DNA from 3 places in the Paenibacillus sp. P32E genome. Region 1 is predicted to be linked to each of the others. Evidence: riboswitches for the same ligand, from Rfam matches in the RefSeq annotation. Region 1 holds a riboswitch; each other region holds the start of a gene.
The links. A riboswitch is a leader RNA that binds a small molecule or an ion and turns the genes downstream of it on or off. The one in region 1 is predicted to bind cyclic di-AMP.

Region 1 (3,275 bases):
CAGCAAACAAATTTTGCTGCTGGACCGGCATGACAAATTGCGGGAAATCTCTGAAGTATCGGATATAGTCCGCTCAATCAGCGGCATTCACCGCGGACGGTATCACCTTTATTTTCCACAGGACAAGCTGCAAAATGTGCTTACACAGCTGCCGGACTCTATCGCTGAGATCTTTGCAAAATAATACAAAAATTTCTGGAATTCATCATAGAAAACAAGACCGAAAGGACGATACAGCATGCGCTTATTCGACACACATACTCATCTGGATGCACCGCAATTCGACGAGGACCGTGAGCAGGTTATTGCCCGCGCGTTAGAGGCTGGTGTCAGCAAGATGATTAACATCGGATTTAACCGGGAAACGATTCCAACGACAATGAAATTGGCAGAATCGTATGATTATATTTATGCAGCAGTTGGCTGGCACCCCGTGGACGCCATTGACATGAAAGAGGAGGATATGGACTGGATCGCCTCTCTGTGCAGCCATAAAAAGGTGGTGGCTATCGGAGAAATTGGACTTGATTACTACTGGGATACCTCACCCAAAGAGGTACAGCATGAGGTATTCCGCAAACAGATTGGTATGGCACGGGAACTAAAAATGCCTATCTGTATTCATAATCGTGATGCCCATGAGGATGTGGTACGAATTTTGCGGGAGGAGAAGGCAAGTGAAATTGGCGGTGTCATGCACTCCTTTTCCGGGAGTTGGGAAACGGCCAAAATGTGTCTTGATCTAGGCTTTCATTTATCCTTCGGCGGGCCTGTGACTTTCAAGAATGCCAGGGTGCCTAAAGAGGTGCTTGCTCAGACTCCAATGGACCGGCTTTTGATCGAAACCGACTCCCCATATCTGACGCCTCACCCCTTCCGCGGGAAGCGAAATGAGAGTGCTCATGTGAAGCTTGTCGCCGAGGCAGCAGCGGAAATAAAAGGGATTGATTTACAGGAATTGGCTGAAATTACGTATGCGAACGCGCTGGAACGATTTGGAATTGTCTGAAAACGGGAGAAAAACAGGTGAAAAAAGAAGTATAGCCGATATATTAAACTTTTTTAATAAAGAAACGGCTGATTATTACAATATTTTAATGATTTTTTTACGTAAACGTGGTTGAATCGTGCTTTACAACATGCATCAAAACAGGATATCATCTTTTCAGTGAAGTGAGCTGTTGTTACTGTGACAGTCACAATTTCATGGATCGTCTCGCTGAGTCTCCGTATGGAGAACGGGGGAACCAATAATGATCTGCCGCATGTCCGTACATAGAGTACAACATAGAAATGCCGCAGACTTTATTTGATTTCTTCACGTGGTCTTTGGGGTGAATTTGAGGGCAACCGCCGTGAGCGGGTGACCTGAGATAGGGCGTCTCTCTTATGCCCGAACCCGACAGCTAACCCCGTAAGCGCAAGTAAGAGAGGAAACCTCGTGCATAAACATTCCCGCGTATTCTGACACCCGGAGAGCCACGAAAGAGTCCTCTGTGAACTCTTTTGGGCTTTTTTTGTTTTTTGAATAATGCGGATGTTCCCAGCATACTGTTATATAACAGATGTCTGGAGTAGCTATGCCGAGCAGGCGATCCATGAGCAGGAAACGCTAAAGCAATGCGGGCGTATCCTGTGCAATCTCAAACCTAGTTTCGTCAGAAGTGATAAAGTCACCTTTGCTATACAACTTGGACGACGGGGCTATGTAAGGAGGATGGAGAGAATGGGCGTATTCCAACCAGAAGTATCCCATGATTCGCAATCATCCAGCAGGTCTTTCGCATTACGGTGGAAGCAAGTGAATCCTCGCGTACTTTCGCTTGCAGGCGCGGCATCAATTGTTATCGCGCTGGTAATTCTGCTGTACGTACACGGTCAAAGCATTAAAGAAATAACTTTAGTAATAGACGGAAAGGTACAAACGCTGGAGACGCGGGATGCGCTGCTCAGCGATGTGCTGGCAAAGGAACAAATTTCGCTTCAGCCGCATGATGCTTTATCCATTGGCCTTAGTGATGAAATAAAAGACGGCGACCGCGTCGTAATCAACCGTGCGCAGGCCCTTAAGCTTACTGCGGATGGAACAACCCAAACGCTGTACACGACCGAGGATACCATCGGTCAGGCGATTGACAAACTGGGCGTCAGCCTGGAAAGCTACGATAAGATTTATCCTTCGCTCAACACTGCAGTTTCTGCCGACATGGAAATCAAAATTGTCCGAATCAACAAGCAAGTGGTACAGCGGACAACGAATTTGCCTTTCCGAGTAATTAAGACCGCAGACCCCTCCCTGACCAAGGGAACTGTAAGAGTTGCACAAGCAGGCAAACCCGGCGTAATGGTCCAGCATATTGAGAAAATCTATCAAGATGGCGAGCTGGCATCTATGCGTATGGTGGGCAAGGAAGTACAGGCGGTTACCAAAGACAAGATCATTGCTATTGGTACCAAAGCACTTCCCAAGGCTGCTGTAGCTACTACTGCAACTTCCAATTCAACCACTACCACTAAATCATCTAAAGTCAGTGCGAACAGCAACAATGTTGCCAGCAAGGCAGGTATGGATTTCGAGTACAAAAAAGTAATTAAAAATGTATCCATGACAGCTTATTCATCTGAAGAGCCTGGTATTGGAACCCGTACGGCTTCCGGCACACGCGTAACGGAAGGTAGGACTATCGCTGTAGATCCAGACGTAATACCTATTGGCTGGTGGGTGTATATTGAGGGACTTGGGTTTCGCCGTGCAGAGGATACCGGCGGTGCCATTAAAGGCAACAAGGTAGATGTCTATTATGATTCACTGAGCCATGCCCGTAACTTCGGCCGTAAATCGCGTACGATTTATGTGATTGGACCTGTGAAGCCAGAGCTGAATTAAGCAGCAGATTTTTGCAAATTAGCGTTTTATAAGATATAGTGAGGGTAGCACTTAAGACTGTTACGGAATTACAGAGCTGCCGCTCATCACTTATACATTCTTTAGCCAATAAGAAGGGGAGCGAATCCTCTTCTTTTTGCGTTGCAGAGTAAGGAGTTTTGTAAAATGATCAAGGAATTAATCGTTGTGGAAGGTAAAAGCGATACAGTTGCGGTTAAGCGTGCTGTAGATGCGGATACCATTGAAACAGGCGGTTCAGCAGTTGACCGCAAAGTGATCGCCAGGATTGCGCTGGCCATGGAGCGCAGAGGGGTCATTATTCTAACTGATCCTGATCACGCCGGGGAACGGATCCGGAAGATTGTGTCTTCCAAGGTGCCAGGCTGCA
Region 2 (3,275 bases), on a different contig from region 1:
ATACCGTTCAACGGTATTGGAATGGAAAAGACAAGCAAACTACCTTTCAGCTGTCCTACAAAGCGCCGCTGATATCGGCAGAGATTGATCCCGAGCACTCCATCCTGCTGGAGAATAAGCATCTGAATAATTTCAGACTCGCGGAACTGGAACCTGACACGCTCTCACGATGGACGCTTAGCATGACCAACCTGATTGAAAATCTGCTCGGAACTCTTGTCTGGTGAGGTGAAGGATTGTGAAAAGATCGATATCCCGCGGCTGGCACAGCATGAAAGAGCAATTTTATATACTGATTCTGTTGTTTATCTACCGGCTGTTCTGGGGCTATTTCATGTACAAGTTCGTTAAAAGCGCCGTAGTCCCGGTACTGCTGCGTTATCCCGATCAGGATGCGGGCGGCAGCGGGATAGGCAGGCTGCTGTATTATGTGGAGGGCCAGCTCGCACTGGGTTCCGATTCCGGTGTTCAGCACTGGCTTTGGATGCTGCTGGCGCTAAGCGCATTCAGACTGCTGCTCTCCCCATTCATCCGCGCAGGACTGCTCCATGAGCTCCATCAGGAGCGTAAGGGGGAGCGCGGGATGTTCTTTTTTCCGGGTATGCGTCTGTATGGGCTTCCGGTGATGCTGTTCAGTCTTGCAGAATGGGTGCTTACAGCCCTGCCGCTGTATTGGCTTCTTCCCAAAATGTACAGACTGCTGTTAAGCGGAATTCTGGATTATAAGCTATTGCTGAAACTGGTGCCTTACATTCTGGCCTGGCTGCTATATCTGTTCTTCATCCGAAAAGTACTGCTGTACATGCAGTTCGGGTATACGGGTGGTACAGGCACTTTCTCTTCTCTCTTGGTGTGTCTGAAGGTGATCCTTCCTTCTGCGGGATTATCTTTTGTGATGGGAGCAGGGAGTTTGATCATGATGCTTGCTTGCGGAGCGGCATCGATCTTTTGTCCGGGGATGCCGGCACTTCTGCTTCGGCAGTTCTCCCCCCTTCCCAATACACTGTTCAAAATGTGGGGAATCGCCGCTCAATACCACCTTTGGTCCAGTAAATCATTTCCACAATAATTAAGCCGCTCAGCCGGCATAATAAAAGAGTCGCTGCTCCTTGAGGGAGCGGGACTCTTTTTTGAATTACAAAGTGAATAAGAGTATTTGCAAAACTGTAAATCCTCTGGTACAATGGTGCCTGTACTACTAGTAACAAATTTGTAATCTCTAAGATGCAACACATTCAATCACATTAACATTCCAAGCGTTTACTAATTGTCGACACGTCGCTCTTCTGGTGCATAAAACGCCAAATTCCCTGCACCGGGAAGCGGGGGAACCATATTTTGGGTGAATTGACCTCGCTTTAGAGGGGTCATAGGGGAACCTTCTACCGAATCCTTAAGCTAACCTCGCAGGCCTTGGAAGGAGTACATCTTTTGAGAAGTCAGAATTTTAAGAAGAAATGTACCGCAGCCGCACTTGCACTAGTGATGGTATTCACAATCGGAGCTGGTAGCGCTTTCGCCGATTCCAAGATGGATACCGTTATCGCAAAAACCATCGGAACCACCTATAAATTCGGAGGCACTAGCACAAGCGGCTTCGATTGCTCCGGCTTTACCTCGTATGTTTTTAAAAATGTCGGGCTTACCCTGCCGCGCACGTCCAAGGCTCAATTCAGCGTTGGAACTTCCGTATCACGGAACAACCTGCGTTCAGGTGACCTGGTATTCTTCAATACCTTTGGGTCGGGAGTTTCCCATGTCGGCATTTATGTCGGTGGAGGCAGATTCGCACAATCTTCCAGCTCACGCGGTGTAACCATAACTTCGCTGAGTCAAGCTTACTGGGCCAACCGCTACGTTGGCGCTAAACGAGTGATGAGCACTACAGCCTACAAAACTGTTGCCTACGATTAATTGAAGCTTGATCCCCTCACATTACACCTTTACAACTAAATGTAATTTATACGAGCCCGGAGCTGATTATTGCCGTAATCATTTTCCGGGTTTTCCCTTTTCCTTATTCTCCCTTTTACACACTTTTTAGAGTTTCGAAACACCTTTTTGATAAAAACCCCATTAAGATCTTCCATGCAGCTGACTTACGGCGTAAAGAACTCGCGTAAATCAAGCCCTTTTCTCTTAAAAGGCTCAAAAAATATGTATTAATATGCTTTAAGTGATTGCCAAGTGCTTCTGTCTTTGTTACAATTATCGCAGTGAGTTGATAGTAACATTTTTGTAATTATTCAAACCTGATTTACAAAGGTTTTGTCATTGTTTTGATCCGTAAGCTAATCTAATCAACAGTGGTGCCGAGTTCCTTATTCAATTAGGGAAACGGGGGAACCGATTTTGGGTGAATTGACCTCCTATTTACAGAGGGGTCATAGGGGACCTTCAACCGAACCCTTAAGCTAACCTCGTAGGCATTTGGAAGGGGTATTTACTTTTGAAGAAGAAGCTAGCAGCAGCACTACTCAGCTTTTCGATCATTCTTACCATCGGAGCAGGAAGCGCTTTCGCAGACTCTAAAATGGATCAGGTTATCGACAAAGCCGTCGGCACTAAATACGTATCGGGCGGAATTTCGACTAACGGGTTTGATTGCTCCGGATTTACCATGTATGTGTTTGATAAGATAGGAATTAACCTTCCTCACCAGTCCGGTTCCCAGTACCAGATGGGCACTGCCGTATCCCGCGATAACATTAGACCGGGAGATCTCGTATTCTTCAATACAACCGGTAAAGGGGTATCTCATGTCGGCATTTATGTCGGTGAAGGCAAGTTCGCACACGCTTCTTCCAAGCGTGGTGTAACCATCAGCTCGCTGGGTGACAGCTACTACGTCAACCGCTACGTTGGCGCCAAACGAATCATGAGCACAGATGCTTTTCAAGCGGTAGCTTCCGATTCCCAAGATAATGACGATGTGCAATAAGCAGTAATTTTTATAACCGAACAGGCTCTTATCCAGGATTTTTGCCGAAATCTTGGAGGGGGCTTGTTTTTTTGTCTTTATAAAAATTATTTACCCTTCTCGTTATTTGCAAAACATAAAAAACCGCGATTTTTGTAATTTTCTAAAATATATTGTTTATGCGTCGAAATGGAACCGTTTTGTATATAATTATGATATAACGTTTTGTTCTGAAGGGAGGCGGATGGCGGATGATTAGTTCTCCGGTAACTTTTTACGTTGTCCCCATGGAAGTTAATCACGCTGCAGAAATTTGTGAATGGGTATACAAACCCCCGTACAACATTTATGGCTG
Region 3 (3,275 bases), on a different contig from region 1:
TTATTCACCCCGGATGAAGCCCCATCCTGTGAAATCACTGTAATCTTATCGACCTTGGCCAGCGGGGAAGCGATTTTTTCAGCCAGCTCTGGCAGAACTTTTAAGAATTCCACTGTGAGTGCGGCTTGCGTAAACTGTTTGTACGCTTCGGCTTTCTTCTCCAGTGCCCCTGCTTCCGCCGCTCCAGCCAGTTGAACAATTTCTGCGTTGGCTCTCCCTTTCGCCAGCTCTGCTTCCGCTGTTGCCAGCCCCCGTTTGGTCGTGGTGGCTGCCTCTGCTTCCGCCTCAAGAATCTGCCGCTGCTTGGCGGCTTCCGCTCTCATGATCGTAGCTTGGTTCTCCGCCTCAGCAGGCTTGATCACCGTTGCCTCCAGCTCCTTCTGTCTCAGCTCAACTTCGATTTCCCGGACGGTCCGGTTCGCCTCCGCTTCCATCTGCGTGATCTTGACCTGCTCGGTAACCAGCGACTGCTTGATTTTGTTCTGCTGTAATTCGTATGCAAGATCCGCCTGTGCTTTCTTCACTTCAGTCTCCAGCTTAAAGTCCGCCTGCTTAATGTTCAATTCCTTCTCAAACTGAGATTCCTTGGCGCGGGCGGCAGTTCCTGCTTCAATGGTGGCCTGATGCGCATTAGCTTTGGCAATGGAGGATTCTTTCTCCGCCTCGGCTTGCTTGATCTGAATGTCGCGTTCCGCTTCCGCCTTGGCGATGCTGGCATCCCGCCGGATGCGCTCAATTTCCGGAACCCCCATATTGTCGATATATCCTTTGTCATCCGTAATTTTCTTAATGGTGAAGCTGACTACCTCAAGTCCCATCTTGTCGAGGTCTTCCGAGCAGGTCTCCCGCATCTTGCTGTTGATTTCGTCAGGAGTCTTGAGAATGGATTCCACTGTTAATTGTCCGATTAAGCCGCGCAAATGGCCTTCCACCGAATGCAGGATAATCGTCTCGCGGTCTTCCTCCGGCCGGTCGATAAACTGCTCACTGGCAGTCAGAATAGCGGTAGGATCGCTTTTTATCTTAATCTGAGCCACCGCCTCCAGGTTGAGCTTGATGCCTTGCTTGGAGAACATCGCCTGCGCCGGGATGACGTCGAAGCTCATCAACATCATAGAGATGGTCTTATTGTTCTGGAAGCCGGGGATGACGAATGTCCCGCCGCCCTGGACCACTCTTTTGCCGCCAAGGCCGTACACAATCATCGCCTGATTGGGCGGAACCTTTTTATAAGAGTTCACGATACTGAACAAGGCCAGCAGAATAACAACAACAATTGCCGCGATTACATACAGAATAACCATTCGGATTGACACTCCCCGTGAATTATAATTGATCGATATCCCTCTCGAAGAGGGTGACTGCCGCCATTCCTTTGTTCACCTTCAAAATAATAACCCTGTCGCCTTTATCAAGCTGCTGGCCGGATTCTGCCCGTACTCCAATGGAGCGCATGGTTCCGTGCAGTACATATTTCATTTCCCCGACCGCCCCATCCGCTGCAGGGATACTGATGTACCCGAGCTGCCCTGCCTGCTCGTAATCCAGTTCATTCATGCTGCTGTCATACCGGGTCATCACCCGGGCCAGCACCGCATACATCACACAGCCCAGAAGCAGAGCGAGCACGGTACAAATCAGCACCACTGCGAGCATCCTCATTTCGCTGAACCGGGCAAGCACGTAACCTGTACCGCCCCAGACTGTGACAAACACCATCAGAGGGAGTATGGGTACAAAGCCGGGTCCACCGGCATCGCCGCCGCCCGCATGCAGATGACCCGCCAGGCCATGCCCATGAAATCCGCCGCTGAGGAGGAGTATTAGTCCAACCCAGAAGCACACGATAAATACAGTAACGATAAGAATCCCCCCTTTGAAGCATTTATAATAGAGCATTTTAAATAACCCTTAATGTCTCTAATTATCGTTGTTATGAGATTTCTAGTTCCTTGTACAGACTGCCTTTCCTTCCTGCACACACAACAAAAAGACCACAGAAGCGGCAGGGCTCTCCGTGGTCGGTTAATCGATCATGGCGCTCATCCTCTCTCTTCGAGGCTTACGGGGTTAGCTGACGGATTCGGGCAGCGAGATTGCCCTACCCTGCCACAGCGGCTTTTCAGCACGCAGCAGGGATTCACCCCGGGTGAGCGGCAGCTGACTGTGCAAAAGCCGCATTCACCATTGGTTCCCCCGTTCCCAATTACGGAATTCAGCCATATGAGAACAGTTAACTTACATTCGGTTGTTGATTTGAATCTTACGCCTGTGGGCATTTATTGTAAAACGTCCGGGATGACAAAAGAAGCCAAAAACGCCTCCCCTCCGCGAATGAAGGCGCATTCTTTGGTTTCACTCTTATTCGGCCGATGATTTGCTCACTGTTGCTCCATTTCTCGCAAGCTGTCCCAATCGTCCAAAGCCAAGGCCGCACGCACTATAAACCTTAGGCGCTTACGGTGTTGGCAGCAGCCGGGAAATTCTACGGAGTGAGAAAGGTTACGCTTGGCCGTGCGTCAAATGACGGAACCGGAAAGTGTATTTGGACAACTGCAACCGGGGCTTCCGGCGATTTCTACTTCGCGGTATGGAGAAAGTGACGCTTGAGGTAGGATGGCTTTCCCTTACCCATAATCTGCTAAAGCAAGCCACCCATGACCAAAAAAACAGAGCAGCGATCCTTCAATAACAGGAGAATCGCTGCTCTGCTCACTTTTTGTGGTTTTAAGAATGAAGAGAACTGCCTTCCGCCATAGAAAATCCACTTTTGGGCCAGCCCCTTTTTTTCGGAGAACCGGCATTAGTTAAGTGAATCCAACAGCGTCTTCAATTGCGGGTTGAGCTTCAGCGCATTCAGGATGATCTGCAGAGCTTCTGCGCGTGTGGCGTTGCTCTTAGCATCAAATTTCCCATCTGCTTTGCCGTTTATGATACCAGCTTGTGCTTCAGCTTTGATCTCGTTTGCTGCATAGGAACCCTTCAGGTCATTGAAATTGCCTTTGGTGGTGTCCTTCGTTACGTTGTTAAGGTTTAAGATGCGGGACAAAAGGATAACCATTTCCTCGCGGGTGATTGTTTTATCTGGCTTGAACGTAACATCCTCGTAGCCGCTGATAACCCCTGCCTCTGCAAGCTTCTCGATGGCGCCTTTCGCCCAGTGACTGCCAACGTCCTTAAATGCAACACCAGTATTGTTGCCGCTTTTGATATCGAATACCCGACTCAGAATCACTGCAAATTCAGCGCGCGTAATCTCACCATCCGGCTTGAAC

Region 2: it holds a riboswitch for cyclic di-AMP, as region 1 does, so the genes downstream of both, A3848_RS21845 (C40 family peptidase) here and A3848_RS21495 (resuscitation-promoting factor) in region 1, are expected to answer to the same signal.
Region 3: it holds a riboswitch for cyclic di-AMP, as region 1 does, so the genes downstream of both, A3848_RS07635 (NfeD family membrane protein) here and A3848_RS21495 (resuscitation-promoting factor) in region 1, are expected to answer to the same signal.

What each region holds. Positions count from the first base shown of each region.
Region 1 is NZ_LVYY01000025.1:11,852-15,126, forward strand. It holds gene A3848_RS21485 (HD domain-containing protein) at 1-184, shown strand, start outside; gene A3848_RS21490 (TatD family hydrolase) at 239-1,009, shown strand; cyclic di-AMP (ydaO/yuaA leader) riboswitch at 1,208-1,436, shown strand; gene A3848_RS21495 (resuscitation-promoting factor) at 1,727-2,887, shown strand; gene rnmV (ribonuclease M5) at 3,053-3,275, shown strand, end outside.
Region 2 is NZ_LVYY01000026.1:17,047-20,321, reverse strand. It holds gene A3848_RS21855 (M1 family metallopeptidase) at 1-227, shown strand, start outside; gene A3848_RS21850 (hypothetical protein) at 272-1,069, shown strand; cyclic di-AMP (ydaO/yuaA leader) riboswitch at 1,290-1,428, shown strand; gene A3848_RS21845 (C40 family peptidase) at 1,486-1,914, shown strand; cyclic di-AMP (ydaO/yuaA leader) riboswitch at 2,301-2,444, shown strand; gene A3848_RS21840 (C40 family peptidase) at 2,450-2,941, shown strand; gene A3848_RS21835 (GNAT family N-acetyltransferase) at 3,172-3,275, shown strand, end outside.
Region 3 is NZ_LVYY01000006.1:159,479-162,753, reverse strand. It holds gene A3848_RS07640 (flotillin family protein) at 1-1,304, opposite strand, end outside; gene A3848_RS07635 (NfeD family membrane protein) at 1,327-1,899, opposite strand; cyclic di-AMP (ydaO/yuaA leader) riboswitch at 2,045-2,231, opposite strand; partial or broken gene A3848_RS33545 (transposase) at 2,474-2,692, shown strand; gene A3848_RS32820 (InlB B-repeat-containing protein) at 2,804-3,275, opposite strand, start outside.